DNA from 3 places in the Dietzia sp. PP-33 genome. Region 3 is predicted to be linked to each of the others. Evidence: riboswitches for the same ligand, from Rfam matches in the RefSeq annotation. Region 3 holds a riboswitch; each other region holds the start of a gene.
The links. A riboswitch is a leader RNA that binds a small molecule or an ion and turns the genes downstream of it on or off. The one in region 3 is predicted to bind thiamine pyrophosphate.

Region 1: it holds a riboswitch for thiamine pyrophosphate, as region 3 does, so the genes downstream of both, thiC (phosphomethylpyrimidine synthase ThiC) here and NJE57_RS06535 (ABC transporter ATP-binding protein) in region 3, are expected to answer to the same signal.
Region 2: it holds a riboswitch for thiamine pyrophosphate, as region 3 does, so the genes downstream of both, NJE57_RS13840 (LLM class flavin-dependent oxidoreductase) here and NJE57_RS06535 (ABC transporter ATP-binding protein) in region 3, are expected to answer to the same signal.

Annotation. Positions count from the first base shown of each region.
Region 1 covers NZ_JAMYEI010000002.1:74,680-85,322, forward strand. Annotated here, with positions in the region: gene NJE57_RS04475 (winged helix DNA-binding domain-containing protein) at 57-1,196, opposite strand; gene NJE57_RS04480 (GNAT family N-acetyltransferase) at 1,202-1,498, opposite strand; TPP riboswitch at 1,572-1,686, shown strand; gene thiC (phosphomethylpyrimidine synthase ThiC) at 1,682-3,391, shown strand; gene NJE57_RS04490 (hypothetical protein) at 3,582-3,842, opposite strand; gene NJE57_RS04495 (hypothetical protein) at 3,839-4,249, opposite strand; gene NJE57_RS04500 (helix-turn-helix domain-containing protein) at 4,267-4,473, opposite strand; gene NJE57_RS04505 (hypothetical protein) at 4,487-5,425, opposite strand; gene NJE57_RS04510 (ThiF family adenylyltransferase) at 6,063-7,700, opposite strand; gene NJE57_RS04515 (hypothetical protein) at 8,503-8,964, opposite strand; gene NJE57_RS04520 (AAA family ATPase) at 8,961-10,169, opposite strand; gene NJE57_RS04525 (hypothetical protein) at 10,496-10,643, shown strand, end outside.
Region 2 covers NZ_JAMYEI010000007.1:262,426-273,068, forward strand. Annotated here, with positions in the region: gene NJE57_RS13815 (molybdate ABC transporter substrate-binding protein) at 1-463, opposite strand, end outside; gene NJE57_RS13820 (hypothetical protein) at 470-733, opposite strand; gene moaA (GTP 3',8-cyclase MoaA) at 801-1,847, opposite strand; gene NJE57_RS13830 (uracil-xanthine permease family protein) at 1,952-3,310, opposite strand; gene glp (gephyrin-like molybdotransferase Glp) at 3,473-4,741, shown strand; gene NJE57_RS13840 (LLM class flavin-dependent oxidoreductase) at 4,827-6,221, opposite strand; TPP riboswitch at 6,277-6,370, opposite strand; partial or broken gene NJE57_RS13845 (ISL3 family transposase) at 6,504-7,818, opposite strand; gene NJE57_RS13850 (hypothetical protein) at 8,023-8,628, shown strand; gene NJE57_RS13855 (hypothetical protein) at 8,912-10,363, shown strand; partial or broken gene NJE57_RS13860 (P-loop NTPase fold protein) at 10,578-10,643, shown strand, end outside.
Region 3 covers NZ_JAMYEI010000003.1:66,688-77,330, forward strand. Annotated here, with positions in the region: gene NJE57_RS06490 (site-specific DNA-methyltransferase) at 1-996, opposite strand, end outside; gene NJE57_RS06495 (hypothetical protein) at 993-1,670, opposite strand; gene NJE57_RS06500 (acyl-CoA thioesterase) at 1,670-2,155, opposite strand; gene NJE57_RS06505 (thioesterase family protein) at 2,152-2,613, opposite strand; gene NJE57_RS06510 (acyl-CoA thioesterase) at 2,610-3,059, opposite strand; gene ettA (energy-dependent translational throttle protein EttA) at 3,065-4,738, opposite strand; gene NJE57_RS06520 (single-stranded DNA-binding protein) at 4,866-5,378, opposite strand; gene NJE57_RS06525 (cytochrome c oxidase assembly protein) at 5,546-7,576, opposite strand; tRNA gene NJE57_RS06530 (tRNA-Arg) at 7,684-7,756, shown strand; TPP riboswitch at 8,086-8,183, shown strand; gene NJE57_RS06535 (ABC transporter ATP-binding protein) at 8,217-9,005, shown strand; gene NJE57_RS06540 (ABC transporter permease) at 9,002-9,781, shown strand; gene NJE57_RS06545 (ABC transporter substrate-binding protein) at 9,778-10,643, shown strand, end outside.

The DNA.
Region 1 (10,643 bases), on a different contig from region 3:
GAATCGTATCCCCGGAGCGAGGTCCTCCGGGGCCGCCTCGCGGCGGGTGCACCCCGTCAGTGGGGATGTCTGCGGAACGCCCGGCCGATCCCCGTCGACTGCACCCCGGACAGCGGCGCGAACGGGGTGGTCTCGATGCGACGACGCGCCCCCGATCCCACTATTCTCCACGTGGCGATCACGCTGCTCCTGTGCACCACCGTCCGCCGGAACACACCGTTGTTGCCGGGAACGATCAACCGGGCGTGATCGAGAGCCACCGCATGGGACCGGTCGCCGTAGCCGAGAAGGTACTCGTCGAAGCCCGGCAGCAGGAGCACGGAGTCCGCGGAACGGCCCGCCGCGGCGAGCCGATCGGGCGCGCCCGGGTCCATCCAGTAGGTGGCGCCGTCGAACGAGACCGCCTCGAGTCGCTCGGACACGGTCTCCAGAGCGGGGCGGACATCTCGCAACGGGAGGCTGGTCCAGCGCCGGAAGTCCTCGGCGCGCGCGGGTCCGTGCGAACGCAGGAACCTCTCGAGCCACTCCGCCACGGCGTGCTCGCGGGTGGGAGTGCGCGGCGCGACCCCGTGCGCTGCCAGCCAGCGCTCGTGATGAGCGAAGCCGTGTACGACGACGTCGGATCCCCTGCCGTCGCCCCCCTCGCCGTCGACCTGGCTGACGAGCCCGTCGACGACGAAGAGGTACAGCAGGTAATAGCCGCGTCCGCCGGAGACGTCGATCCCCTCCATCATCCAGCGATCCTGCAGCTGGGCACGGGTGCGGACACGTGTCCCTGCGATCTCCTCCATGAGGACCCGCTGGGCGCGGTCGATCTCGTCGTCGTCGACCCCGAGCGCGGCGAGCCGCGCGATGTGAGTGGAGCGCGACCGCCCCGCGGCCAACCGGACCATCCACCCGAGATCCTCGCCGGGCACGAGGTGAAGAGTGCCGCGCATGGGCCACGAGCGGACCACGGAGCCGTCGGCGAGAGCGTCGCGGACCTCGCTGATCGTGGCGGGCCGGCCGGCCGGGCCGAGTGAGCGCAGCGCGACCGACTCGAGCACGCCGGGCAGGTCCTGTCCCTGCATGCACGCCATCCATCGCACCGCCTCGGCGGGCGAGGTGCAGCGCTCTCCCACGAGCCGCTGGGAGGCCAGGCGAAGGCGGGCGAGATCGCGGCGGGTGATCGGAGTGGGGCTCGGGGCCTGTCCCACCGACGTCAGCGGGGGGCGACGAGGAGTTGGTACTCGGGGAAGCGGATGAGGAAGCGGCGGACGTAGCTGCACACCGGGCGGATCTTGTTCCCGTCCAGACGCATGCGGGTGAGGACCAGACTGACCAGGAGGCGGGCGATGCCCTGCTGACCGAAGTGCTCCTCGATGACGGTGTGGAGAAGGATGTAGACCTCGCCGTCCTTCTCGTACCCCACCAGGCCCATGAACGTCTCGCCGTCCCACAACTCGAACCGGTCTCTATCGGTGTTGTGGACCAACACCAGTGACTCTACTCGGGACATGGGACTCCTTCGGCAGGGTGTGTTCCACCCCTGATGCTACTCGCCGGGGTACGCTCGCCCCGCACAATTCCATACTCATCCACACGGGAGTCCGCATCGGAGCGCGGGCTGAGAGGACGACCAGCCGGGTCGTCGACCGTCGAACCTGTCCGGGTCATGCCGGCGTAGGGAGCAGTGAACATCATGGGCAGAAACACGTCCACCACCAGCGCAGACACCACCTCGATCGAGGCCGTGACCTGCGGTCCCATCCATTCCAGCAGCAAGTCCTACCTCGAGGTCCCCGCGGAGGGCAGCACCCTGCGCGTGCCCGTCCGCCGGATCGCATTGACCAACGACACGACGTTCGATGTCTATGACACCTCCGGCCCGTACACGGAGTACCCCGACGCGCAGGCGTGCCACGACCTCGCCGTGGGGCTGCCGCCCACGCGCGAGGGCTGGTCCCATCCAGATGCCGTCCCCGCCTCGACGGAGGACTCCACCTCGGTGCGCACCCAGCTGGCCTGGGCCCGAGCGGGTCTGATCACCCCGGAGATGCGCTTCATCGCCGCGCGCGAGGGGATCGACGTCGAGGTGGTGCGAGCAGAGGTGGCCGCCGGTCGTGCGGTCATCCCCGCCAATCACCGCCATCCGGAGAGCGAACCGATGATCATCGGCAAGCGCTTTGTGACCAAGATCAACGCCAACATCGGCAACTCCGCGGTCACCAGCTCGATCGCGGAGGAGGTCGAGAAGATGGTGTGGGCCTCCCGGTGGGGCGCGGACACCATCATGGATCTGTCCACCGGGCGGGACATCCACGAGACCCGCGAGTGGATCATGCGGAACTCCCCCGTCCCCGTGGGGACCGTGCCGATCTACCAGGCACTGGAGAAGGTGGGCGGCGATCCGACCGCACTGACCTGGGAACTCTACCGGGACACCGTCATCGAGCAGTGCGAGCAGGGCGTGGACTACATGACCGTCCACGCGGGCGTGCTCCTGCGGTACGTCCCGCTCGCCGCCAAGCGCGTCACCGGGATCGTCTCGCGCGGAGGCTCGATCATGGCGGCGTGGTGCCTGGCGCACCACCGCGAGTCGTTCCTCTACACCCACTTCGTCGAGCTGTGCGAGATCCTCGCGCGCTACGACGTGACCTTCTCCCTCGGGGACGGGCTCCGTCCGGGATCTATCGCCGACGCGAACGACGAGGCGCAGTTCGCCGAGCTCCGCACACTGGGTGAACTCACCACGATCGCCAAGCGCCACGGCGTCCAGGTGATGATCGAGGGCCCGGGACACGTGCCGATGCACCTGATCGTCGAGAACGTGCGACTCGAGGAGGAGTGGTGCGAGGAGGCGCCGTTCTACACGCTCGGGCCGCTGGCCACGGATATCGCGCCGGGCTACGACCACATCACCTCCGCCATCGGGGCCGCGAGGATCGCCGAGGCCGGCACGGCGATGCTCTGCTACGTCACCCCGAAGGAACACCTTGGCCTTCCGGACCGCGACGACGTCAAGACCGGCGTGATCACCTACAAGATCGCCGCGCACTCGGCGGACCTGGCCAAGGGCCACCCGGGCGCGCAGGCCAGGGACGACGCACTCAGCACCGCACGGTTCGAGTTCCGCTGGCGGGACCAGTTCGCACTGGCCCTCGACCCGGACACCGCGTTGGCCTACCACGATGCGACGCTGCCCGCCGAGCCGGCCAAGACCGCCCACTTCTGCTCGATGTGCGGACCCAAGTTCTGCTCGATGCGGATCTCGCAGGACATACGGGCCTATGCCGAGGAGCACGGACTGACCACTATAGAGGCTATCGAGAAGGGCATGAAGGATGCATCTGACCAGTTCAGGGCAGGTGAAAGTCGGGTCTACCTCCCGGTGTCCGAGGTGCGATCCTGATGCCTAAACAGACCCCGGGACGCGAGAAACCTGACACGTCCCTGACGCCCCTCGAAGGCCCCGAAAACGGCTCGTGACACCACAGTGACACCAAGCGCATAAACAACAAGCCCCCGACCAGTAGGCCGGGGGCTTGTTGTGCGTGCGTCCCTCCCGCATTTCGCATTCGATCATCCACCGTGGTCTGACCCTAGGGGTGCGCGAGAGCTTTCGTCACCTGACAGACCTCCATGTCTGCGAACCGCTGCGCCAGGTCAGCGACGTCTCCTCTGATGTAGAGCGGGTGCAGGACCGCAGCCTGGAACTGGAAGCGCACGTCCCTCAGGGCCTCATCGGCGCAGCAGGGACACAGGCCGCGGCTCTCCATGAGTTCGAGCACGAACTCGATCGCGGCGTGCAGCTCTTCGTATGACTCTGCGGCGGTGTTCTCATCGAGGTACTCGAAGATCATGGGTGAAGCACCCGCCGTCCGACCTCGGCGGCCGTAGGCCGATAGACCTTCCCGGACTCGGGCGCGATCATCCGCTCGACCCGCTGGGCGATCCCGCGGCGGAGCACCGCGGCGTCCTCCGAGGCGCACTCGGCTGAATACCGATCCTGCGCGGTGAGCGCCTCCGCCTCGGCGGTTAGTGTCGCCCACTCCCGGAGCTGGTCGCTGAGCGCGGCGGTCTGCGCGGCGGTGAGGGTGACCGACCCAAACGACCCGCCGAGGCTGATCATCGGAAGCCCACCGCGCATGACGATCGCCGCGATCGCGGTTCCATCCGAGCCAGAGAGACTGACCGCGCGGAGAAACCTCTGATCGTGGTCGAGATTTTTGAGCATGTGGTCTGTCCCCTCGTTGGTCATGCTTGACATGCGGTTTCCCTGTCCCCTCATGATGAACACCTCGGCAGCTCGGGCCGTGAGAGGAATGCGTCCAGGTCGCTGCGGCGGATCCGGTGCCAGCCCTGGCGGCCGGTGCGCGTGGTCTTGAGGTGCCCGGCGTAGATCCACGCCCGAAGCGAGGTCGCACCGATGCCCTTTTCGCGCGCCGCCTGCGGCACCGTGAGGAACTCGGAGTTCTCCGTTCTCGTGGTCATGTGTTCTGCCCTTTCAGGTGGTGAGGTGATCGGAGTCGTAACCCCGGATGTCGGTGCCGAGGGCGCGAGCATCAGCTATCAGTGAAGCGCGAAGCCCTGACACCACTGCATCGGTGACGAGCCCAGCCGTCATTAGCGCCCCCGCGGTGGCCACCGGTCCGGCCGGCACCGGGGCGGAGAGCAACTCGGTGGGATCGCCGAGGGTCAGCCACTCGTCCGCGATGCCATCCACGACGCCGCAGACGGTGGTCTGGGGGTGCACTGGCATCCATCGCCGGAGCCAGTCGGCGGAGATGACCGGGACGGCCGTTCCCCGGAGCACGGCTGCGGGGATACCTGTCATTGTCTCGACCGGCTCCAGGTCGAGGTAACGCGAAGGATGGAACCCCCCGACGCCGCGTGCTCGCTCCAGGGTCCGGACCGACGATGCGCGGATACGAGCCCCGGCCCAGTCGCGCCGGGCGGTCATCGAGGCACCGAAGCCGTTCTCGGCGGCGAGGGGGTCAGAGGCCGCGTTCCGCGAGATTCCCCTCCACAACGCCGAGCGGGGCAGCAGCCTCTGGGCGGTGGTCTCGGTGGTCTGGGTGGCCACTATGCAGGCCGATAAGTACTCCCGCGGCCCGACGCTCCCGGTGGGGTACGAGAATGTCCCGGTGTTCTTGCGGTAGTCGGCCAGGCGACTGCGGGGGTCGGTGGTGTATCCGGACCGGTAGATGGTCGGGGTGTCGCCGACTGCCACGAGGTAGATGTATCCGACGGGCCGGTAGGGCTGGCGTCCCTCGACACGCTCAGCCTGGGTGGCGGTCATCGCCGCGGACGGGGTGCGCTCGGAGGACCAGACCCACGGCAGGTTGGTGATCAGTTCGCCGCGGCTGTCGACCGGACGCGACCCCTTGGGTGGGGAGGCGAAAGAGGTGAGCAGGGCCGTCTCCCGCTCGCAGGGGATGTCCATGGGGTTCCTGTCGATGGGGCGGACTCCCCGCTGCGAGAGGCCTGTGACGGCGAACCGATCGCGGCAGGGAGCCCTTACTGGTGGGGCGCCCTTGGTTGTTGCGATGAGGCTGGTGACCTCGCAGGGCGGATTCCAGTGCTCGGTGCAACACCGGCGGGTGGAGGTCGTGTTGTGACATTCTCGGTGCTGGTTCATGCCAGAGGCGTGAGGTCGCTGATCGGGGGCCCACATTCGGCGTTGACCAGTGAGTCACGTGAGCGAGCTCGGCAGCCGCTGGATACACTGTGCGGCCTTGACCCCACCTTGGACTGAACCGCTGTGACCCTTTGGGCGCCTGGCCTGAATGTGGGATGCACTATCCGGTACTTCGTACCAGGACGGCACAAACCGGTGGCCACGACGACGTCACGTGCGTCGTCGCGGCCACCAGCATATTGACTCAGTTGCGGGTCTTGCAGTGCGGGCAGGTGACGGTGACGCCGTTCCAGGATCGCTTTCCCCAGAATGCGCGTTCGCAACCGCGGCATTTGTGGGGTTCGGTGTACTCTCCAGTCCGGGCGGTGGATGCTGTGACTGCCATCTTTTCTTCTCCATTCTTCGCCCAAGGTGAGCGCGCTTGACAAGCCCTTGTGTCGGCTTACGTATTTACGTGCTTCTTGACCGGCTCGCTATAGCGGTGCTCGCCGAAGCTCCTCGGCATCGGCACGGTCGAGGTGAACCGTCCCATGCTGTTGGAGAGGTCGCCGGTACCGCCGCAGTCCGGGCAGCGGTCACCACCGTCCTCGCCGTCGTCCGGTGTTGGGGTTCGCCAGAGGACCGTCTCGGGATCGCTTCCGCTGACTACGTCCTCGCCTTCACTCTGTCCTACTGCGAATTGCCGCAGTCCGAGGGTTTCGTGGATGTCAGGGTCCAGACTCGCCAGGACGAGGTTCCGGTCCTGGAACGAGGACAACAGTCGACGGTATCGCCGTGTTGCCGGGTGCTCCGCGTCAGCGACCCTGGACTGTGTGTGCAGAAGCCCGAGCACGATCGGGAGCTTGAGCGCATTTAGCCGCGAGGTCGCCCAGATGGGTGCGCCCGCTGAACCGACATCGTTCTTGTACCCATGATCGAGGTAAGCCGCGTAGCGGGAGCTCTGCGCGCACCGGATGCATGCTCGGGTCGCGCCGCTGGCCGCGAACGTTACCTCGACTCCGCGTCCTTCCGCGTACACGATCCCACCCACGACCGGCACGCCCAGATGCAGGCCGAGGCGATGTACCCGGGCCTGCGCGTCGAAGCTGTCGGTGAAGGCGCAGAGCACACTCGCAGCCGGGCAGGGGTAGATAGAGCCCGGGAGCCATCCGACCGCGAGCCGACGGACTGCGGCATCGCTGAGTGCTTCGAGATTCGCCTGCACGGTCCACACCCGCACGTCGGGGTTGATGTCGGCTAGACGCTTCGCGATCGCCTCCACCTTCGGGCTCCCGATGGCACTGAGGTAAGTCTGCTGGGTCGCGAGGTTCGGCATCTCGACGATGTCGTCATCGACGAGCACGAACTCGCCAGTTCCGGCGCGAGCCATGTCCTCAAGGAAGGCCGCGCTGCCACCGCAGCCGACGGCGACGATCCGGGCGCGAGCCATAGCGTGCAGATCGTACGCGCCGTTCACTCGCTGGAAGGCAAGGTTCGGCGCGAACTGGCACGGAACGTCAGGCAGGACATGCACGTCCAGATCCACCAGTTCGGTGCCGCCGCTCTTCCGGACGGAGGCGTAGCCACAGACGGAGAATCTCCCTGTGTCAGGCACCGTCTGCAGGATCGGAAGCGCAAACTGATCGAGTTCCGGGATACCCTGCATGATCCTAGCGCTGTACTCGAGGTCGGGGCGCGAGGGGCGAAGCGAACCACGCGGGTGGCTGTGGGCGAAGCCGAGCAGGTTGACCCCGGCGGGGTTCCACGTGTCGCGCAGCAGAGTGTTCACCGCCTGGAAGTCGGGGTAGTAGGTGACGGCCGTGCGGTCCGATGTCTCATCGGGGTAGAACTCTTCGATGACCCCTGACCCGCGGGTGCCGCCAAGCGGCCCGCCTGTCTCGGCCGACGCCGCGCCGATCGTGCTCTCGAGACTTCGCCACACCGGCGCGGTGAACACAAGCGGGGCGGGCTTATTCAGCTGCCACGGATCCAACGGGAGAATCTGCTGCCCCGTCGCGTCCGCGGCGGGTTGTGGTAGACGGCGCTCGGGAGCGCGGAAAATCGGCCGCCGCGCCGACTTAGAGTGTCGTGTGCGCTTCATTGATTGTTCCTCCGGTTCGAGAACAGGCCTCTCAGGCCGGTTGGCCGAGAGGGATGAACATGCATCGGTTCGTATGCCGACGCGGGGCGTGGAGCTTGACGGGGAGCAGGCTGCGCGTACTGGATGGGCGCGGGAGCCTCGGTGATGAGGCCAACGTGATCGCGCAGCGCCCATGTCGCGGATGAAGAGAGGTCCGGCACTTCCCGCGCTGGACCGGGTGCGGGGAAGACCCCGGTGAGGATGTAGTCCCACGTCGCGTCTGCCCAGGCACGAGCGGCGCCCTTGGCTTGATCTAGTGTTGTCGGCGCGGGTACCCAGCAGATGTACCGACCACGCGCGTCAGTCAGCCGGTGGGACGGGTGTGTTCCGTCGGGTCGGCCGTTGTATGACGGCTGCTCTGTGATGTAGACCCGCCACTCGTGAGCGGATACCTGCACAAAGTCGAAGCGAAACGTAGCCTGACGGTCCAGGGTCGTGTAGCAGGTGTTCTTGATCTCGAAGGCCATCGTCTTTTCCCCTCAGTGCGCTGGTGAGATCGAGAGGGGTGTACGGCCCGGGCCAATGCACCCACCCGGGCCGTACACTGGGCACGCTGGGTATTCAGCGTGAGCCGCTATCAGCGGCTGTGGAAACCACCAGCAGGGATCTCATCCCCACCGTGGAAACCACCAGCAGGGATCTCATCCCCACCGTGGAAACCACCTGCAGGGATCTCATCCCCGCTGAACGCGGTGTTACACATGCTCATCACCTCCTTGTTGTGTCTCCGATCCGTCCACGCCCGATCCGGTTGATCGAGTACTCATGAACGATTCAGCTCTTCGGCTGCCTGGCGCGCGTTCGGGAACACTCCCGATTCGCGGTACCGGCAGGTCGCGGCCACCCACAGGGCGAGGGCGCCGGACATCTGGTTGGCGTCGCGTGGCTCGGGCTCCCAACAGACATAGCCGCGACCGAACGTGTCGGTCAGCCGGTGTGTCGAGCCGAGTCCAGTCAAGCGACCCATGTAGTTAGGCTGCTGGATGATGTACGCACGGCAGACTCCGTTCGCCATCCGAACGAGCGCGAAGACGAACTTCTGACCGTGCCAGTGGATCGTCGTCGTCGGCAATACACACAGCAACGGCAAAGTGCTAGTGCGCTGGTAGACGAACCTCTGCCCCGGCAGCAGGCTGGTGTATCCGGTCACGGTGCCACCCCGGGGAACCGCGAAGTACAAAAGCACGCCGACGGCGATGAGCGGGATGACGAGCAGGCCGGTCATGATCCGTCGCCTCCGACTTCCGGATCGCGGTCACGCTCATGGGGATCGGTGATCGCGCAAACGACACCTGCGCCCTGATAGTAGATTTGCGCCCGCTCCGCATCGAAATCGGCAAACTGTTCTCCGAGGTCGGCATCGACGAGGTACTCAATGGCACGCACGCCCAGCCGATTCCCGCGCATCCGTCGCAGCACATCCCCCAGATACTCGGGAGCGATCCATTCGACGCGCACGCCGTAGTCCGCCGCCACCGTCATCACCGAGCGAGTGGTCACTTCCACCAGAGCCTCCGGGCTGAGCTCCGTGAACGTGACGATCTCGCTGAACCGGCCGACGAGCTCGGGGGCGAGCCCGTGCCGCAGTAGATGCGATCGACCCTCCAGATCATCCCGGACGTCTCCGCCGATCTCGTCCGCCCCGAGATTCGAAGTGAACAGGAGAACAGCCTTAGTGGCGCGCACCCGCCCGTATCTCTCCGTGTCCAGCCGACCCTTGTCGAGCAGGTTCATGATCGTGAACAGCACAGCGGGGTGTGCCTTCTCGATCTCATCGAACAGCACCACCACGTCCCCGTTCCGCGCCAGACGGCTCGCCAGGCACTCGTCCCCGTAGCCGATGTAGCCGGGAGGAGTTCCGATCAGGCGCGCCACGGAGTGCTTCTCTGAGAATTCCCCCATATCGAGGCGGATGAACTCCCACTCTTTGCGGGTGAGTGAGGTCAGCGCCTCCGGGATCGTCTCGGCCGCAGTTGTCTTGCCGACAGCGGTCTTGCCAATCAGGACCGTCGAGTCTGGCCGCCTCGGGAAGGGCTTGTTGACATGACGAGCCACCCTCGCTCCGAGACGCGACACCGCGTAGTCCTGGCCCGCTACGCGAGCGAGCAGCTGATTGCGAAAATCGATCTCCGACACCCGCCGCACGCATTCACCCTCGACGGGAACGTTGCTGAGCGACGTCACCTCACTCGGTGCCGACGAACTAGGCCGAGCCTGCGCCCCCGAATGAATCGGGTCGGAAGTGCTCACATTTGAAGCGGGCGCGACGTCTTCGAGCCATGCGAGAGCGGCGTTGAGGTCAGGGAACACCCGCTCCCCACGCTGGAGCCATTCGGCGACCTCGGCGTCGTCACCCACGTAGGTGTGACTGCGGTCGACGAACAGATGTAGGCCCTGTTCGGTGTTCTCAACTCCGATACGGCCAGCCACGGGATAAGTGCCAGGTGGCAAACGGTGATCAGTGAACGTAACGCATACCTCGGCAGAGCGGGCCGCGAGGCTCGCCCGCACTGCGGGCGGAAGATGGGGAATCCAGCGATCCACTACACCGCCACCCCCTGGGAGTATTTCCACCACGGCTTCTTCCCCTCCGAGAGCTGGTTCAATCGATGAGTCCATTACAGGCTCGAACTAACGTGCGTGCAGAGAAGGATCCGTGGGAACTTCAGGGAAACCGGCAGCAGCCTGGTAGCGTTCCGCTCGGGCCTGGTAAGAATCTGGTATCCGAAGATTCGGGGCATGCGAGAGAGGAACGCATGGGCGCCTTCATCGAGGTGGATGAACTAGTTACCGAGCTGAAGTTGGTTCGGAGACTGGGTGTCGCAGGCGTTCCTCTAGAACGAATTAAGTCGCTTGAGGTGTTGATACAACGGCTATTTCCTGACGTGCAGCAGAACTATCGCA
Region 2 (10,643 bases), on a different contig from region 3:
CGAGGAGCAGCTTCTCGGCCGCCTTCCCGCAGGGGGCGGACACGTCGCACAATCCGACGCGCAGGTCCGGACGGGCGAGGTCGTCCAATCCGCGCACCTGGCGGGGGTTGCCGGACGGGACCGCCACCACAACGTGGTTACGGGCGAAGACCCGGGGCTCGGCGGCCGTCCCACGCTCGACTGCGTGCGCCATCGCGTCCTCGCTCGCGGAGGCGAAGACGTTGAGGTCCGTGCGGTCGGAGAGTCCCTCGGAGATGTCGTCCGACCGACCCAGTTCCAGGTGTACCCGGACGCCGGGGTTCTCGTCCTCGAAGATCCCGACGATCTCCGTGAACGCCGCGGAGAGCGAGGGAGCGGCCGCGACACCGAGGGTCGTGGTGGAGGCCTCGGCCTCCTCGGGCGTACACGCCAGCCCCGAACACACCAGGGCGACGCCCACCACCGCGATGCCCGGACGTCGCATACCCGGTCAGCCCCCGGCGAAGGGGGGAAGGACGTCGACGGCGGAGACACCGTCGATCGATGCGGCGGGGTCGCGCGTGGTCTCCTCGCCGACCAGGAACGACGAGACCGTGACGATGCTGGCCAACGGCTCACCGTGGCGCTCGCAGACCTCGCGGGCGAGTTCGCCGATTGTCTCCGCATCCGTGTGGAGCCGCTCACGGGCAGTTCCCGCCGCGTCCTCTGCCGCCGCGTAGTACCCCACGGTGATCACTCTCGATGTCCTGCTCACGGTCTCAACCCTAACCCCTACTTCCGACACACGGCCGACCAATTAGGTGACAGGTCATCATTCTATCTCACCCGCCGATAGCCCCCATCGACCGACGGGGTCGATGGAACGCCGTCCCGCCGATCCCGTGTCCGGCCTGTTTGCCCCACATCGCCCCCCGCCAGACCTCCGCGACCTCCGCGTCCTCCGCCCCGGCGCGCAGGACGCCCAGGACGTCGGTCTCGTCGTCGCTGAACAGGCAGGACCTCACCGTGCCCTCGGCGGTCAACCGGGTCCGGTCACACGCGGCACAGAAGTTGCGCGTGACGGTGGCGATCACCCCGACGTGGGCCGGGGCACCCGCCGCCGAGTGCCCGACCACCTCCCACAGCTCGGCGGGCGCGGACGGGTCCTCGCGGCCGGCGGGGACCAGTGCGAAGCGGGAGGTCAGGACGTCGAGCAACTCCTGCGCCGTGACCATCTCCACCCGGGACCAGGTGTTGTCGGCGTCGAGCGGCATCTCCTCGATGAACCGCAGCTGCACCCCCTCGGCAAGCGCCCATTCCAGCAGGTCGGGCGCCCCGGGCAGGGTCGCCCGCATGGGGACGGCGTTGACCTTGACCGGGTCGAGTCCCGCCTCGACCGCGGCCCGCACCCCGCGTAGTACCGAGGGCAGTCGGTCGCGGCGGGTGAGTTCGGCGAACTCGAGGCGATTGACCGTGTCCAGCGAGATGTTGATCCGGTCCAGACCGGCCTCGACCAGCGCGCCGACCCGGTGCTCGAGCCCGACTCCGTTGCTGGTCAGGGCGATCGGCAGGTCCGGGCACGCCGCGCGGGTCCGGGCGACGATCCGCTCCAGGTCCTGCCGCATCAGCGGCTCGCCTCCGGTGAAGCGCACCTCGCGGACCCCGAGCTCGCGATGCGCCAGCGTGACCAACCGGACCACCTCGTCGGTGGTCATCCGCGCGGCGTCCGGAATGGGGGTCAGCCCCTCCTCCGGCATGCAGTAGGTGCAGCGCAGGGAGCATTTCTCCGTCAGCGACACCCGCAGGTCCCGGCCGGTGCGACCGAAGGTGTCGACGAGCAGCGGCGTGTCGGGGCGCGGCCGAGGGGTCCGGATCTCGGGAGTGGTCACTGGCGCACCTCCGATCTGCTGGGCGTTCGGGTCGAGTGTAGGCGCGTGGCCCGCACCCCGCCCACGGCACAACCCGCTGCCCGCCCCCGCGCGACCGAGAGTGGCTACCTCTCCGGCACCTCCACGTCCGGGTTCGGCCCGAGCAGCGTGAGCTCGTGGACCTCCTCGCGCTCGGCCTGCGCCTGCAACTGCGGCGCGATCACGCGGCCCAGGTGGTACCCCAGCACAACCACGAGGGTGCCCAGCGCGATGCCGCCGAGCTGGAAGTCGTCGGTCACGAGCAGGGTCGTGTCGCCGACCGCGATCACCACGCCCGCCGCCACCGGCACCAGGTTGAGCGGGTTGCCGAAGTCGACCCGGTTCTCCTTCCAGATCTTGGCGCCGAGCAGGCCGATCATGCCGTAGAGCACCACGGTGATCCCGCCCAACACCCCGCCCGGGGTGGCCGAGATGACCGCACCCAGCTTCGGAGAACACCCCAGCACGATCGCGGTCAGCGCGGCCACCACGTACGCGGCAGTCGAGTACACCTTGGTCGCGGCCATCACGCCGATGTTCTCGGCGTACGTCGTCGTCGCCGAACCGCCGAACGACGTCGCCAGGACGGTGCCCGCACCGTCGGCGGCCAGGGCGCGGCCCATCAGGCCGTCGGTCTCCGTGCGGGTGATCTCGCCGATCGCCTTGACGTGCCCCGCGTTCTCGGCGATCAACGCGATGATCCCGGGGACGATGAGCAGCACGAACGCCAGCGAGAAGTCGGGGGCGTGGATGCCCACCACCCCCGCGGCCTCGTCGGTCATCGGGGGCAGCCCGAACCACGGCGCGGCCCCCACACCCGACCAGTCCACCCGCAGGTGCTCGGTCACCTCCCCGGCGGTGGCGCTGAACGAGGTGATGGGCCCGGTGACCAGGTCGAGGACCCAGGACAGGACGTAGCCGAAGATCAGCGCCAGGAAGATCGCGATCCGGCCGGCGAAGCCCTTGAGGCCCACGGTCATGAGTACCAGCGCGATCATCACCGTCAGGGCCACCCACTGGTCCTGCGGCCAATAGGTCTCGGCCACCACGGGCGCCAGGTTGAAGCCCAGCAGCATCACCACGGCACCGGTCACGACCGGCGGGAGGATCGCGGTGACCACGCGGCCGCCCACCACGTGCACGATCACGCCGACGACGGCGAGGGTCGCACCCGCCACCAGCATCGCACCGGTGACCTCCGCACTCGTGCCACCCTGCGCGCGGATCGCCGCGACCGCCCCGACGAACGCGACCGAGGTGCCGAGGTAGCTGGGGACCTGTCCCTTGACGATCGCCAGGAACAGCAGCGTGCACACGCCGGAGAACTGGATCGCCAGCTGCGGGTTGAGCCCCATGATGATGGGGAAGACGAACGTCGCGCCGAACATCGAGACGACGTGCTGGGCGCCGATGCCGATCGTCCGGGGCCAGCTCAGCCGCTCCATGGGGGCGACCACTTCACCGGGTCTGATGTTCTTGCCGTCGCCGTGTACCGACCACAGCTTCGTCGATCCGGATGTCTTGCTCGCCACCGTCTCCCCTTAATTTCGCCGCCTACGGCCCGCGCGCGGACCGTAGGCACAGTACAACGCGATTACCGTGGGGCCATGGCCTCCCACCCAGACCGCCCGTCGCCCTCCGAGTACCGAGAGCTCCTGCGCACGCACCTCGCACCGGTACTGGAGCGGGCGGCGCAGAGCACCCGGCTGCCGATCTCGGCGTGCGCGGACTCGGTGCTGGCCCAGGAACTGCGCGCATCCGTGGACCTGCCGCTGTTCGTGAACTCGCAGATGGACGGATACGCGGTGCGGTCGGCCGACCTCGCCGGGGCGGGCCCGGACGCGCCGGTGAGGCTCCGGGTGGTGGGGACGACCCACGCCGGTGACGGTCCGGGGCCGGAGGTCGACGACGACGAGGCCTGCAAGGTGATGACCGGCGCGCCGGTCCCCGAGGGCGCCGATTGTGTCGTCCCCGTGGAGGACACCTCCGTCGAGGAGCCCGACCCTTCGGACGGCCGTCCGGCGACCGTCCTGGTCCACGCGCCGCGGGCCGCGGGCGAGTTCATCCGTCGCCCGGGTGACGACGTCCGGGCCGGCGACCTGGTGATCCCCGCCGGGGTGCGGCTCGAGGCCCGTCATCTGGCGGCAGCCGCCTCTCTCGGGGAGTCCGGCCTCGACGTGCGGCCGCGCCCGCGGGTGGGCGTGGTGGCGACGGGTTCGGAGCTCGTCGTCCCCGGTCGGCCGCTGGAGCCGGGCCAGATCTGGGAGTCCAACTCAATCACGCTCGCCGCCGCGCTCAAGGCCTGCGGATGCGAGGTCACCGCGGCCGTGCTCAGCGGCGATCACCGCGACGACTTCACGGAGGCGCTCGACATCGCCGCGGGGGACGCCGACCTCGTGGTGACCGTGGGCGCCGTGTCGATGGGCGACGCCGAGGTGGTCCGCCAGGTCCTCTCCGACCGCGAGGGGGCCCGGTTCGCGCCGATCGCCATGCAACCCGGCGGACCGCAGGGGCTCTCGACCTGGCGCGACACACCAGTGGTCTGTCTGCCCGGCAACCCGGTCAGCGCGCTGGTGTCGTTCGTGGTGCTGCTGCGCCCGGTGATCCTCGAGGCCGTGGGGCGTGTGCCCATCCATTCGCGCCGGGCCGTGCTGTCCCGGGCCGTGAACTCACCCTCCGGGAAGAGGCAATTTCTGCGTGGGGCGCTGGTCTCGGGTTCCGAGGGTGCCGCTGTCGGGGTACCCACGGTCGAGCCGGTCTCCGGCCCCGGCTCACACCTGGTTGCCTCCATGGCCCGGGCTGACGTGCTGATCGAGATCCCCGCCGACGTGACCTCACTGGCGGCCGGTGCGGAGGTCGACGTTCTACCGCTCTAGCTCCCCTGCGCAACCCGAAAATCGGCCCCGGTGAAGACTGTCTGCGCGCACAGCTGGTTCATGACGCGACTACCCTGCCGTCGCTTCACCGGCGACGGAAGGCTGCCCCACGGTGTGAATCCGGCAACAGGTCGCCGTCGCCGAACATGCGGGAACGCAGCGTTCCGGATTCCGCGGTCCGCGGATACAGTCCGCGACCCTGCAGCACTGGAACAAGGAACTCGATGACGTCCTCCCAGGTACCGGGATTGAGCGCATAGGCCAGGTTGAAGCCGTCGACGTCCGTTTCAGCCATGAAATGCTCCAGGGCATCCGCCACGGTGTCCCCCGAACCCACCACCACGGGGCCGCCCGTGGCGTTGAACCGGGCACTGTCGCGCAAGGTCCACCGCCCGTCTGAGTCCGCGGCTCCCGACAGGCTCGACACCGTGGTCTGGATGGCATCCGTGGCGACCGGATCCAGAGGCGCGTCGAGGTCCTGCCGGGAGAGGTCGATTCCCGACCAGCCCGAGTTGAGTACCAGATTGCCCGTCTCCGACGCGTAGGAGAAGATGTCGCGATACTTCTCGGCGGCTGCCGCATCGCTCTGGTCGACGACGATCGTGAGGAGCGCGTAGACGCGCGCGGCATCCCGCCCACGCCCTGCCGCCTCCAATCCCGCGCGGATCCGGCTGACCTGGTCACTGGTCTGGGCAAGAGTCGGGGACGCCACGAAGATCGCCTCCGCGTTCTCGGTGGCAAAGCGGACACCCCGCTCGGAGGCACCGGCTTGATAGATGACCGGGGTCCGCTGGGGAGAAGGCTCCGACAGATGCACCCCGGGAACGGTGAAGTACGTCCCGTCGTGGCCGATGGGATGGACCTTTGCCGGGTCGACAAAAATGTCCCGCTCCGCATCGAGCACCACCGCGTCGTCCTCCCAGGATCCCTCCCACAGCTTGTACAGCACCTCCAGGTACTCGTCCGCCCGGTCGTAGCGCTCGTCGTGGGAGAGTTGGTCGCTCTCACCCAGGTTCCGCGCCGCGCTCTTCAAGTACCCGGTGACCACGTTCCACCCCACTCGACCCCGCGTGAGGTGGTCCAGCGTCGACATCCGCCGGGCAAAGGTGTACGGGTGCTCCGCGGACGTGCTCGCCGTAATACCGAAACCGAGGTTCTCAGTGACCGCCGCCATGGCGCTCACCAGCATCATCGGGTCGTTCATCGGAATCTTGGCGGCAGTCCGCAACGCGGCATCGGCACTACCGCCGTAGACGTCATAAGGGCCTAGTGCGTCCGCAATGAAGATGCCGTCGAACAGCCCTTCCTCCAACAGTCGGGCGAGACGAGTCCAGTGCGCGAGGTCGCGATAGTCACGAGACCGGTCATCGGGATGTCGCCAGATTCCCGGAAGCTGATGGCCCACACCGTTGATGGCGAAGGCGTTGAACCGGATCCTCCGGGAGTGCCGATCGTGCGCCGCATCCTGTCGCGAAGTCATTGTTCTCCTAACGGTGATCACGTGAAGGGGACCACCGCACGAGCGGATGCAGCCATAGATGCACCAACGACATCCCTACGCGAGTACAAACTCGATCAGGTTCGCTCGGGTGTGATCTCAGCCCGTGCAGGGCACCCCGTGTCACCGCACACCCTACTCGTCGTCGATTCCCGCTCATCGCTATACGACGACCACCAGCACCGAGGGGTCGTCGCTCGTTGTACGCCTCCCCGCTCACCACATCCCAGGCCGCCCCGGTGTGGGTTATTGGCCCTTCCGGATCTAGAGTGCGTTGATTCGTGCCTGGAGTTGGCCGGGATGGATCAGCGATCTGAGGATGTAGTGGCCGAGGTTGCGGAAGCCGAGGGCGATTCCGCGGAGGTGTTCGAGGCGTCCGTTGATGGCCTCGACTGGCCCGTTGGAGGCGCCCACGTCGAAGTGCGCCAGGATCTCGCGGCGCCGTTTCCATAGCGAGCGGCCGAACTGCGCGAGCTCGAGCAGTTCCTTGGGCACGCCGGACCGGATCGACTTGAGGAGCTTGTACATCGCGACCTTGCCCTCGCGGCGGCTCGATGCCTCGTAGGCGAGGATGAGCCGCTGGTAGATGCCGTAAGTGACCTCGACCGCGACGTGCGCACCATAGGCGACGAGCGATTTCCACAACCGGGCCTTCTGCTTGTCGGTCAGCAGCTCGGCCCGCGTGTTCAACGTCCTTCGGATCCCGTACAGGGGATCGCCGGAGCGGCCCCGATGCCCGGTCGTGGCCTGCTGGACCCGCTGGCGGCAGACGGTGAGCTTGTCGGCGGCCAGGTGGACGACGTGGAACGGGTCCATCACCGTGCGAGCTGCAGGGACCGCCTTCGTGGCGGCGGAGTGATAGCCGGCGAACCCGTCCATGGTCACCACCTTGATCCTGTCCCGGAATGCCTGGTGCCGAGCGTCGAGCCGGTCAGTGAGCACTTTCGCTGAGCGCCCGGCGATCATGTCCAGCAGTCGGGCTGGGCCGGAACCGGCCACCACGGGCGTGAGGTCGACCAGCACGGCCTGCGAACGACGAGGTTCCATCGCCGCGGACGTGCTTCCACTAGTGCTCATCGCCTCCCAGGACGCGGACCCCGTCGAGGTGGCCGGGTTGGCCATAGACCATGGTGCGGATCTTCGATAGCGCCAGGTCATTGACCAGGTCCCATCCCAACCCGAGAGCTTTCGCGACCGCGGACACGCTGGTGCGATCGATGGCCAAGCGTTGCAGGATCCAGCGGGTGCAGCGGCGGGTGGTCTTGGCCCGAGCCTCAGCGAGCAACGGCGTGCGTTCCTGAAAGATCCTGGTCGTACATTCGGTGTTGTCGCAGGTGAAGCGAGGTACCCGCACGTGCAGCTTGGTCGGGTGGCCAACGATCGGCAGATCAGTGACCCTGCGCTCGACATGATCCCGCCGCCGGCCGACCGTCCAGCACTCGGCGCAGACCGGATCCAGGCCCACCGGGGAGCAGAACAAGTGCGTGAACTCGCCGGCCACGGCGGCGTCGGTGATGGTCACCCCGAGTTCGACGGTGCGGCAGATGGTGTCGGCGAGCAGGCTGGCGGTAGCGTTCAAAACGGGCCCTGGGGTGTTCGATGCGAGGCGTGAGAACCTGCATCTTCACACGCCCCAGGACCCTCACAACTTGTGCCTCACCGCATCACCGGCGAACCCCCGCTACGCACTCCGGATCCGGAAGGGCCAGATAAGGTCTGGTCCTGCCTGCACCCAAGTCCCTCGTGGCAGGACATCGAAGACAGCATGGTCAACAATGTCCGAATGGATGCTTCAGCAACTGTCGCCGCGATCGCCGCAACCATCGCCCTGGCAGCGTTGTACTTCACGTGGCGGCAGGTCAAGACCGCCGAGGAACAGACCTCGATCCAGCGGATGATGCACGAAGAAGCCGCCCAACCGTATGTATGGTCAGACATCCGTCCTCACGCCCAACACGCCGAATTCATGATGCTGATCGTGAAGAACGACGGCCCAACGGTGGCTTCCAACGTGTCGGTCTCCATAGACCCACCGTTTCCCCAGGAGTGGGCGAGAGACGGTGATGAGGGTAGGTTCCTCAGCCGCCGCCGGTTCGCAGCGCTACCACCGGGCCGCGTAATGCAATGGAACCTCGGTATCCCACAACAACTCCTGCCATCCCCAGAACTCCCCGCTAACGGCGATGGCCGCTTCACGATCACTATCCGCTTCGACGGCCCAAAAGGCCCAGCCGACACCTTGAGCTACATCGTGGATCTCAGCGAGTACCGAAGGACCGCCAAGACCACGCCTGGTACGGCGATGACCATTGCCAAATCTGTCAACGACTCATCGAAGGCGCTGACCAAAGCCATCGACAGCATCGCGAAACAACTACCACGAACCTGACCCGATCCGTATTGACATCGTCGTCGTAGACGTCGTCATCGTCACCACGGACTCCACAGACTCGACTCGGCCGGACTCTACCCTCGAGGATCTGCGCCGACCGCTACGTGCCCGAGTCTGCCCTGGGCAGCCCCGCTGATTAGGAAGCACCTGGACCTGAACAATCTGAAGTCCCCGCGCTTACCTGTGTGGGACTGCGTCGCAAAGGGTCCGCGAAGGGGCGTGTAGTCGGGATCTGGCGATAGCTGAGGACGGACAGCATTCAGACAGCTACCGTCATTTCATGAGCGGAAAAGCCCCGGGCCAGAGGCAGAGCGCATTCACCCTTGAGAGGAGCGCCGTCGTGACTGGCGGGTCGTCTACGTGGGAAATTGGCAACCGGATTGGCGGCAAGAATCACGTTAGGCATGCAAGCCGAGTTGGCCCGATGGGCCGCCGGGGCGAAAAAGCGGTAATCAAGGGCCCCCACCGCCCACTAGGCAAGGCTTTCAAGCGATTCGAGGCCGAACTCTCCGGCATGCGTGAACTGACCTCGCGAGGCACTATTGGGGTCCTTCCAATCCTGGACTGGAAGGAGAGCGCAGACGAGCTCTGGTACGTCATGCCGACCGCCACCCCTTTGGCGGACAGACTCGCAGAAACCAGCTTTGACGACGTGGTCCTTGCTATCGCCACTCTTGCGAACACGCTCGATGCTCTGTCGCGCCCGGCGAGCGCGGCAACAGGGTTTCGCACTGTCGCCCATCGAGGTATCAAACCGGACAATCTGTTCTGGTACGACAATGGACCGGTCTTGGCCGATTTCGGGATCTCGGCATGGTTCGATGGCGCATCCACAACGACAGTGTCACACGAGGGTGAGAATCTGGGCCCAAGGAATTACTTGGCCCCGGAAGCGAGATACTATCACGATGGAATCGACTGGCATCGCGCGGACATATATTCGTTGACGATGACCTTCTGGGCCCTCTCAGGAAAACGACGCGCGTCCGGCGGAAAGTCGACTGTCATGCTCCCGCCGCCCGGGACCATTTCAGCTTCGGATCGCACCCTTTCGATGGCGCGTTTCGGGGGTCCGGACGCAGCCACGCTCGACGTGCTGATGGAACTAGCGACTAGCCTGGACCCAGAAGATCGTCCAACCGCCGCCGAGGTCCGAGATGAACTTCAGACTTGGCTGGCAATGTACCCGGGGCCGCACCCTCCGCCAGAGCGCCAATCGATCTCGGGATTAAGGCCACTCAAGCGGATTCTCGAGCGCATGGAGCTTGACCAACGCGAATTTCTAGACGTACTACGATCGGAAATCCGCAGAGCACTCAAGGACGTTGAATTCGACGACACCGTCACAATATCCTACGAGCCGCGAGGAGAATCCAGTCCCCATGGGGGCCTGCGCTCCGATGCCATCATGGACAAAGATCTGCACGAGCGCAGTGAAACTGATGAATGGGACGGCTCCTTGGTCGTCGCACTTTACTCCTCCGACGGTCAAACGCGTCTGGTAGTCGGCGGGACCTTGGAAATCCCCGGTCGCGTGAACTGGATAGCCGAATCGCACGTGAAGAAGATGGGTTCCTGGGGACTGGTGGCCTCGACAGAGAAAACCGATCTGGTGATTGGACGCCTGACCACCCGAAAGATCATTCGGGAGTTTCTCGTGGCACACGACCCCATGTGCGGATTCGAGGGCCCTGATAACAAGCTGTCATGGGTAGCGGAGCGAGTTCTGTGAAACTTTCGGGTCATGAGCGATCTTCCCCCACTGCCACAGAACAGGGGCGGCGGGCCCGCACGCGCCGTAGCTGTCGTTGTAGGCATGTAGATTCCACCTAAGTTATGGCCTGCTCTGAAGCGTCGCGGTCGCGCGGGACGACTGCAGCGGCATATGAGAGGAGCCGAGGATGGCCGGAGGTCGACCGAAGCAATCAACTGCGCAGGCGTCAACGATGAGCGCCGGGGCTGACCTAATTCTGGATGCCGCGCTCACCGAGGCCGGACAGGACAGGTTCGAC
Region 3 (10,643 bases):
CGGGGTGCGGAACCCGTCGACGCCCGCGCTACGCAACTCCGCCCGGGCGGTGTCGGTGGACCCCACCTCCTGGGCCAGCCAGATGGATTTGAGCTTCTTGATCCGGCCCACCTCGTGCCGGTCGCGCTGGTACACGTCGACCCGCCTCCCCGACCGACCCCGCACGATCCGGCAGACCAGCTCGTCACTCCGCTCTTCCGCCCGGTCGCGCGACCACCGCCACACGGCCGGGCTCAGGTCACCGAACACCGGGAGGATCTCGGTCAGTCCGGACACGGGCCTGACGGAGACCTCACCGGTGTCCGGGTCGCCGTAGAGCGGATAGGTCATGGTGGGCGTGGTGCGGGGGTTGAACCGCTTGTTGGTGTTGCGCAGCGGGAGCAGGCGGTAGTTGATCCCGTCGTCGGCGGTGTGCGGGAAGTCCGCGGGATCGACCGCGGAAGCGACGCCACCGGCCAACCTGACCTGCGCGGGATCCCGCGCGTACACCATGAGCCGGTCGTGGGATCCGGCGAAGAACCTGTCGAGCTGACGCCCCTTGGGATTGCTCTCCACCGTGAGGTCGGCGATGAAGGCGTCGGTGCCGAAGACCTCGTCGAGGACGCATCGGACGCGGTGCGCCTCCGCGTCGTCCAGGTGCACCCAGACGGTGCCGGTGTCCGCCAGGAGTCCACGGGCCACCTCGAGTCGCTTCTCGATGTACCCCAGCCACCGGTGCCGCGGCATGTTGTCGTGGTAGCCGTCGAACCGCCCGCCGCGGTTGTAGGGCGGATCGAGGTACACCAGTTGCGCCGTGCCCGTGGTCCCGAGGCCGAGCTCGTCCAGGACGGCACCGACCTCGGCGATCCTCGCCCCGTCGCCGCCCAGCACGACGCCGGTCGCCCGCCCCTCGGCATCCGGGATGACCGCCGCGACCTCCGGCGCCGGCCCGTACTCTCCCGGGATCTCGGGCTCGCCCCTGCCGGGCCACGAGACCGAGAACCCCGGTGACGTCATCGCGGCTCGAGCGTCAGCGCGTCGGTCCGGCGGAACGCCGTGCCGTAGCGGGCGTCCAGTCGCAGCCACGCGCCGCGTTCGCTCACCCGGACCGGCTCGCCCTCCGGGGCGCGCCCGGCCCGCTCGGGCACGAAGCCGCACATCACCATGGAGAACACCGTCCGCATGTCCACTCCCACGGGACTGTCGCTCTCCGCGCGCACGGTGAGCGCCTCCTGGTCGAGCAGCGAGGGCGGTAGCCCGGCCGGGCCCGCGTTCTCCCGGGCGGCGCCGCGTCCGGACTCGGTCAGATCCAGCAGGACCTGGGCGGGGATGTCCTCGACGGCGTGGAAACCGTCCCGCGGCGGGAGGAGCCCCTGCCAGGAGGACGTGAGGGGCATCCCGGGGTCGACGAGCCCGTCGGAGTCGCCACGCGGGAGCATGTCGAGCTGAGTGAGCAGGTGGTCCGCTCCGCACACCACGTCTCCACCCGGGCAGCGTCCGCCGAGCCCCCGGACCACCAGAGCACCGAACGGCGTCCGGGACCACACCCGCATCCTGCCGCCCTCCGACGAGGTCAGGCGGACCACCGCCGCCTCGTCGAGCCGCAGCAGCCGTCGCAGGAAGGTGCGCAGATCGTCGCGGTCGGCGGGGTCGGGCACCGCGACCGCCTCGTCGCCGGCACCGGGCACCATCACGCCGGGACCTCGTGGCGGAACTCCACCAGGTGCTCACGCTCGGCCGGGGTGAACCGGCGCGGGCGCTGGGTCGTGAGGTCGAACGCGGCGATGGTGGCCGTGCAGTCGACCGCGGGGGGCGCCGAGTCCGGGGTGGTGCGCCCGCGGACCTCGTGCCGGGCCACGAACATGGCCCCGCCGACCTTCTCGCACCACATCCGCACCCGGATCGGTCCGTCGGCGTGCTTGATCTGGCCGCGGTACCTCACGGAGAGGTCGGTCATCACGGCGCCGGCGGTGAGGGTGGCCGTAGGCCTGCCCTCGGCGAAGAGCCACGGGATACGGGCCTCTTCGATGAGCGTGATCATCCGGGCGTGGTTGACGTGATGGTAGAGGTCCTGGTCTGACCATCGGACGGGCATCGCCGCGGTGAACACTCGGCGGCCCGGCTCGCCCGAGACCCCGAGGGGCCCCCCGGTCTCGTACACGAGCTGCTGCGTCACTCGGCCTGCCTCTCGTCCGTGATGGCCGCGGGCTGATGGGCGGCCTCCAGGACGTGCCGCACCCCGGTGGGGATCTCCACGGCCGTAGAGGTGGAAGAGTCGTAGGCGACCATCACCACGCGCAGGGTGCAGCAGATCTCACCCGCGGCGTCGAAGATCGTCTGTCTTATCTGGTACGAGGTGGTCCCGACGTGCTCAACCTCGATCTCGACGTCCACGGACGTGGAGTCCCGCAGGACGGGGCGCAGGTGGTCGATCTCGACCCGGCGCACGACCTGCGGGAGGTTGCCCAGGCCGAACGGCCCGAACCGGCTCCGGACGAACAGGATCCGGGCCTCCTGCGCGTACTCGATGTACTTGACGTTGTTGACGTGCCCGAACTGGTCGAAGTCCGCCCACCGCACCTGCAGGGTGCAGCGGAACGTCCCACTGTCCGGTGACTGGTCTCCGGGGCTCATCCCACCTCCTCCCTCTGGCCGAGCAGCGCCGCGCGCTCCTCGGAACTGATCTCGAGTGTCGTGGTCTCGTCCGGCGCCGTCACCACCAGGACGGTGTCGACGACCGCGCACGGCTCGGGGCCGGTGGACTCCGAGCCGATCGCGGTCCGCATGGTGAAGGAGGTCCGCCCCACCCGGAGGACCTCGACGTCCACCCACACGCTCGTGACGCCGAACCCGATGACGCGGCGGAAGTCGATCTCCATCCACCTCGCCAGCGACTTCGGCACACGTGACCCGGGGACGTCGAACTCGTCCCGGAACCACATCAGTCTGGCGTCCTGCGAGAACTCCTGGAACCGCACGTTGTTGACGTGCTGGCCCACGAAGTCGGCGATACGCAACGGGATGTGGACCCGGTGGACGACACCGGAGGTCTGCGTGTCGGGCGCGGCGTGCGATCCCATGCGCGTCAGTCCCGCGTCAGTTTGCGGTGCGTGACGCGGTGCGGGCGGGCGGCGTCGGGGCCGAGACGGTCGACCTTGTTCTGCTCGTAGCCCTCGAAGTTGCCCTCGAACCAGTACCACTGCCCCTCGGCGACGTTGCCCTCCCACGCGAGGATGTGGGTACAGGTGCGGTCGAGGAACCACCGGTCGTGCGAGATCACCACAGCGCAACCCGGGAAGTCCTCGAGCGCGCTCTCGAGGCTGCCGAGGGTCTCGGTGTCGAGGTCGTTCGTCGGCTCGTCCAGCAGGATCAGGTTGCCGCCGACCTTGAGGGTCAGTGCCAGGTTCAGACGGTTGCGCTCACCGCCGGACAGGACGCCGGCCTTCTTCTGCTGGTCCGGTCCCTTGAACCCGAAGGCGCTCACGTAGGCGCGCGAGGGCATCTCGTTCTGTCCGACCTCGATGAAGTCGTTGCCCTCGGAGACGACCTCCCACACGGACTTCTCGGGGTCGATGTTCGCGCGACCCTGGTCCACGTAGCTCAGCTTGACGGTGTCGCCGACCTTCACGCTGCCGGCATCCGGCTCCTCGAGACCGACGATGGTCTTGAACAGGGTGGTCTTACCCACGCCGTTGGGGCCGATCACGCCGACGATGCCGTTGCGCGGCAGGGTGAACGACAGGTCTTTGATCAGGACGCGGTCGTCGAAGCCCTTCTCCAGCTCGTTCGCCTCGACCACGACGTTGCCCAGTCGCGGCGGGGTGGGGATCTGGATCTCCTCGAAGTCCAACTTGCGGTGCTTCTCGGCCTCCGCCGCCATCTCCTCGTACTTGCCCAGTCGCGCCTTGGACTTGGACTGCCGGGCCTTGGCACCGGAGCGGACCCACTCGAGCTCGGCCTTGAGGCGCTTCTGCAGCTTCTGGTCCTTCTTGCCCTGGACCTCGAGACGCTCGGCCTTCTTCTCCAGGTAGGTGGAGTAGTTGCCCTCGTAGGGGTGCAGCTTGCCGCGGTCGACCTCACAGATCCACTGCGCGACATGGTCGAGGAAGTAGCGGTCGTGTGTCACGGCCAGGACGGCACCCGGGTAGGCGGCCAGGTGCTGCTCGAGCCACAGCACCGACTCGGCGTCGAGGTGGTTTGTGGGCTCGTCCAGCAGGAGAAGGTCGGGCTTGCTCAGCAGTAGTTTGCACAGCGCCACCCGGCGCATCTCGCCACCGGAGAGGTGGGTGACGGGCGCGTCACCCGGGGGGCAGCGCAGGGCGTCCATGGCCTGCTCGATCTGGGAGTCCACGTCCCAGGCGTCCACCACGTCGAGCTGCTCCTGCAGCCGGCCCATCTCCTCCATGAGCTCGTCGGTGTAGTCGGTCGCCATCTCCTCGGCCACCGCGTTGTACCGGCGCAGCTGCACCATGGTCTCGCCGAGGCCGTCCTCGACGTTCTCCTTGACGGTCTTGGACTCGTCGAGCACGGGCTCCTGCAGGAGCATGCCGACGCTGGCCTCCGGGTCGAGGAACGCCTCGCCGTTGGAGGGCTGGTCGAGACCGGCCATGATCTTCAGGATCGAGGACTTACCGGCGCCGTTGGGCCCCACGACGCCGATCTTCGCACCGGGATAGAAGGACATGGTCACGTCGTCGAGGATCACCTTGTCCCCGTGCGCCTTGCGAACCTTCTTCATCGTGTATATAAATTCGGCCACTTCTGCCCTCTCACCTGCGCAAATAGTTCACATCGCCGCGGCCGGACCGCGGGCACGACCCCCATGTTACGTGGCGGCCCGCGGCCCCGGCGTGCGCGACCGACGGCTACCCGCGGCCCCCGCCGGCTCAGACCCGGACCGCTCCCGCGAGCCCCACGGTGTCGTCCTGTCCCGCCGGCTGGTCGCCGGTGTCCACGGATCCGATCTCCATGGCGTCCTCGGCACCGTCCGGCTCCTGCTGCGGCGCCGCGGCGTCGCCGTCGGTCGTCGGCGCGGACCCCTCGGACTGGGCCCTGCGCATGGTCACGTCCATCCGCGACAGGTCCGGGCCCAGTGCGGTGACCCTCATCTCCAGGTCGCGTTGGATCCTGCCGTCCTTCTCGTACTCGTTGGTGAGCAACCGGCCCTGGACGATGATGCCGTCGCCCTTGACCAGCGTGCCGGACGCCCGCTGCGCCAACCTGCCCCAACAGTTGGCCGAGAAGTACAGGGTGCCGCCGGTCTTCCACTCCCCGGTGTCGCGGTCCTGGTATCGGGTGTTGCTGGCCACCCGGAAGGAGAACACCGAGTCCTCCCCGACCCGCCGGGTGGTGGGGTCGGTGATCACGGTTCCGCGGACGGTGGTCTGGGTCTCGTTCATGGGCTCACTCCTGTCACACTCGGACCGACCGTGCGTCGGCCTCGTGTTCCAGAGCGTGCCCCACCTCGTCGTCGTCGACTCTCCTACGCGCCCGTGGCGGCGCCCACCCTGTGGAGGGGGCGAGGGGTGTGGAGAACGGGGCCCGACGACGACGAGGTGGGCGCCGCTCAGCCCCGGCGATCGCTGCGCGACATCTCGCGCAGCATCTCGTTGTACGCCCTGAGCTCGGCGTCGTCGTCGCGTTCGGACTGCCGCTCCCCGCGCCGCGCGTCACGCATGTCGCTCTGGTACCACTGCCACGCCAGGGCCAACATGACGATGAACAGGGGGATCTCCCCCGCCGCCCACGCGACGCCGCCGCCGACCTGCTGGCTCTGCAGCAGGTCCGGGATCCAGGGCAGCCCGACCCCGCCGTACCAGTTCTCTGCGAGCACGGTCTTGAAGTTCATCAGCATGATGCCGAAGAAGGCGTGGAACGGCAGTGAACCCAGCAGCACCATGAGCTTGTAGAGCGGCGAGAAGTGTCGTGGCGCCGCGTCGACACCGATGATCACCCAGTAGAAGAGGTACCCACTGATCAGGAAGTGCACGTTCATGAACATGTGGCCCAGGTGCTCGGAGACCAGCGTCTCGTAGAAGCCACCGAAGTAGATCAGATAGAAGCCGGCCACGAACTGCACCGACGCCACGATGGGGTGCGTGAGGAACCGCGAGAGCGGGTTGTTGATGAACTCCACGATCCACTCGCGCGGACCGGGAGGGTTGCCGCGGCCCGCCGCGGGGAGTGCGCGCAGCGCCAGCGTCAGCGGCCCGCCGAGCGCGAGCAGCACCGGCACGAGCATCGAGATGAGCATGTGCCCGACCATGTGGCTGGCGAAGTCGGCCATCATGTACATCCCCATGCCGGAGCTGGTGGTGACGAACAGCAGCACACAGCCGAGCACCCATGCCACGGTCCGCCCGACGGGCCAGTCGTCGCCGCGCCTGCGCAGGGTGACCAGTCCCCACACGTACAGACCCAGGAGGATGACCGAGGCCAGGCCCAGCACCAGGTCGAAGCGCCACAGGCCCAACACCGTGCCGAACGAGAACGGGCCGGGAAGCTCGAAGCCCAGCAGGGCCTCCTGGCGCGTGGGCACGTAGAGCGGCGCCGGCGGCGGGGTGCGGCCGAGCGAGACCGAGAGCCCGATCGTGCCCGCCATCACCACGGCCTCGACCAGCCCGATCCGCAGCAGGGTTCCGCGGTCCACGGGAGCGTTGGCCGACCTGGACTCGATCTTGCTGATGATCCGGCGGCGCATCGCCAGCCCGAACATCGCGAGCAGGCCCAGCAGCAGCGCCTTGGCCAGCACCAGCAGCCCGTAGGTCGAGGAGAACAGGTCGGCGGGGTGCAGCCGCACGAGCGCGTTGATGATGCCGGAGAACCCGAGCGCGATGATCGCGACGGTGGCGACCACCGAGAAGCGGCGCAGCGCCAGTGCCACTCGGGAGCCGCCGCGCATCGTGTGGGCGAGCACCGCGACCAGCCCGCCCACGTAGAAGGCCGCGGCGAACAGGTGGATGATCAGCGAGTTGGTGGCGATGTCGTGCGCAGTGCTCCCGGAGGCGTGACCCGTGGCCGCCACCGGCAGGAGCGAGAGCACCGTCACGCCCAGCCAGATCACCGACCAGCGCCAGCTCAGGGTGAGCCGCTGCCCGATGCCCGCCACCAGCGCGATGACCGCCGCCCACCGCCAGGACGAGGCCACGTCGATCTGGTTGATGGCGACGACCCACTGGTCCGGCGGCAGCGACTCCCAGATGGTGCGCCCGGAGACGTCCGACAGGGTCAGCGGGATGAGCAGCGCCGCGGCCACCGCCCAGGCGATGTTGACCCACGAGGAGAGCTGCTGTGCGCGGTAGCCGTCCACGTCGAGGGTCTTGTCCTTCTGCGGCGGGGTGAAGAACGCCGCGAACAGCGCCATCCCCACCGCCACCGCCGCGAGGAGCTCACCGATCGCGCGGACCGCCGGGAGCCCGGCCGTGGTGAGGACGCCCGGATCCGGGACTCCCACCAGCTCGAGCGCCACCTGCGTGGACATGGCCGAGAGCGGGACCACCACCGCGGCGGCCACCACCGCGAGCAGGATCACGACGGGCACCACGCTGCGGGTCCTGAGCGGTCCGGCGGTGGCGGGTGCCGACTTCGACGACGTCATGACCTCCATCGTAGGAACCCGAGTGCCCCCGGGCCGATTCGCGTCTGATGCGCACACCCCCGCATCGGCTACCATTCTTCCGGCGACGCCGGATGCGCGCGTCGCAGGCCTCCGTAGCTCAGTGGATAGAGCATCCGGTTTCTACCCGGCTGGTCAGGGGTTCGAGTCCTCTCGGGGGCGCCGAGGTCAGGGCGCAATTCGGTACGGCGATCGGTTCTCCACCGGTCGCCGTGCCCACATTTGACCCGCATTCCCGCGAATCGGCACCGGGTCACCGCCCGCCGCGCGCCCCGCCGCTCGCCACCCACCCGCCGCGCGCCCCACCCGCCGCGCGCCCAACCCGCCGCGCGGTCACTTCCGATCACGTTCTCCCAGGTGGGTTGTGCCGAAATCGGTCAGATGTGACCGCTCGTCGAGGGACGCGACCGTCGCTCGGGCATTGGACTCGCATCAGATCCCGATCTGTGCCGGTGGTACGTTCGGATGTCGAGCTGATTCGCAAGGTCAGCTTCGATGACACGGGGTGCCCCTACCGAACGGGGCTGAGATCACACCCGCTGAACCTGAACTCGTTCACACGAGCGGAGGGATGTCACATGCGCTGGCGCACGCTGTGGTGAGTCGTCCGGGAACCACGGCAGTGGCACTGGAGGGTCTGGGGCACACCTATCCGGGCGCGCGCCGCCCGGTTCTCGCGGACCTGAACCTGGCCGTTCCCGTAGGCGAGCACATCGCCGTGGTCGGGCGCAGCGGATGCGGTAAGTCGACGCTCCTGTCGCTGATCGCCGGCCTCGTCGAACCGACGACCGGGACCGCCCTCGTTCTCGATGAACGCCTGCCCGCACGACGCCTGGATTCCTGTGCGCTGATGCCCCAGGGCGACAGCCTGTTGCCCTGGTTGACCCTGCTCGACAACGTCGCGATCAGTCTCCGCAACCAACGGGTGAGCCGGCGCGCCGCCCGTGCCGAGGCCCAGCGACTGTTGGATCGCCTGGGGCTGGGTATCTGGGCCGATGCCCGTCCTGCAGCTCTCAGCGCAGGCATGCGCCAGCGCGCAGCACTCGCGCGCGCTCTGCTGGCACGCAAACCCGTGCTGCTGGCCGACGAGCCGCTCGGTGCGCTCGACGCGATCACCCGTGCAGAGGTCCAGCAGTGGCTACGCCAGACCATCACCGGCACCTCGGCCACCCTCGTCATGGTCACGCACGACGTCGATGAGGCACTGCTCCTCTCCGAACGCGTGGTTCTGCTGGCACGAACCGAGGACGGCGCCCCAGCGCGTGTTGTCTCGGCCTGGCCGGGTTGGTTCAGCGACGACCGACCCCGCGAGGTCCTCCTCGGAGACGAGGACTTCGCCACGGCCCGCCGGGAAGTGCTCCAGGCCCTGGCCCGGGAATCGCACCTCGCCGAAGGCGGAACCGACCGATGACCGTGCGATTCCTGCGGTCCGCCGCTCCCGCCTGCGTCACGGTCCTGCTGGTCCTCGCGGCGTGGATCATCGTCACCGCGCTCGAGCTCGTGCCCGACTACGTCATTCCCGCACCCCTCGCCGTGCTCGACTCTCTCGTGACCACCTGGCCAGACCGGCTCGGTTCCGCCACGGTGCTGACCGCCACCGAGACCCTCCTCGGAATGGTCCTCGGAGTGGTCGTCGCGGTGGCGGTAGTGGTCGTCAGCGCATTCGTGCCCACCATCGGGCAGGCCATGACCCCCCTACTGGTCGCCTCCCAGGCCATCCCGGTCATCGTGATCGGCCCGCTACTGACGATCTCCCTCGGCTACGGCATGGCACCGAAGGTGATCGTGGTGGCCCTGTTGTGCTTCTTCCCTGTCGCGCTCAACCTTCTGTCCGGTGTCCGGACAGTCGACGCCCGGCTGATCGACACGCTACGGAGCCTGCACGCCACCAGGTGGTCACTCTTCTGGCGGGTACGCCTGCCCTTCGCGGCACCACGCGGTTTCGCCGGACTACGCGTCTCGGTCACCTTCGCCCCGGTCGCCGCGGTCTTCGCCGAATACACCGGCTCGACCAACGGCCTGGGCTACCTCATGCTCCAGGCGATCCCCCGGCTCCAGACCGATTTCGTCTTTGCCCAGGTGCTCGTGCTGACGATCATGTCCAGCGTCCTGCTGGCCAGCGTGACCATCCTCGAACGTCTCATCTGCCCTTGGAACACTCCCACCGGGGAAAGGAACCCATCATGACGAACTCCCGAACCAGAACGATCCGACGACAGGCCCTCACGCGACCTGGCGTCCGCATGCTCTCGATCGCGGCCGCGGCCGCGGTGGCTCTGACCGGCTGCCAGGCATCCTCGGACAACGCCGAGCCAGGCGAGACCGGCGCCGCCCCGGTCAGTGTTCTCCTTGACTGGAGTCCTAATCCCGACCATGTGGCGCTGTACACCGCGCAGCACACCGGCGCCTACGGTGACGCGGGTGTCGACGTGACGTTCACGACGCCGTCCAACACGGCCGACGCCGCGCGAGAGGTCTCCCTGGGACGTTCCGACCTGGCCATCTCCTATGAGCCAGACACTCTCATCGCCGCGGAGCAGGGACTCGACGTCGTCTCGGTCGCCGCTCTGATACCGACGTCGTTGACCTCCCTGATCGCCAGGACGGAGTCCGGGATCACCACCGCGGCCGACCTGGAGGGCAAGACCGTGGGGTTGTCGGGCCTGGCCTCCCAGCAGCCGACCCTCGACTACATCGCCCGGGAGGCCGGGATCGATCCGAATTCGATTTCCGCCCCCAACGTGCAGCAGAGCCTGAACCAGGCGCTGCTGACCGACCAGGTGGACGCGATCTTCGGCGCGTTCCGCAACATCGAGGGGGTCGAGCTCACCGCTCAGGGCGATTTCGTGATCATGCCCGCCACGGAACTCGGAGTCCCCGACTACGCGGAACTGGTGATCATCGCCAACCCGAGCCGCCTCGCTGCCGACGCCGACTACGCCGAGCGGGTGCGAGCCTTCCTCGCCGGAACCGCGGCCGGTCAGGCCACGGCTCTGGACGACCGCCAGGTCGCCATCGATGCCCTCACCCCCGAGACCGAGGGATCCTA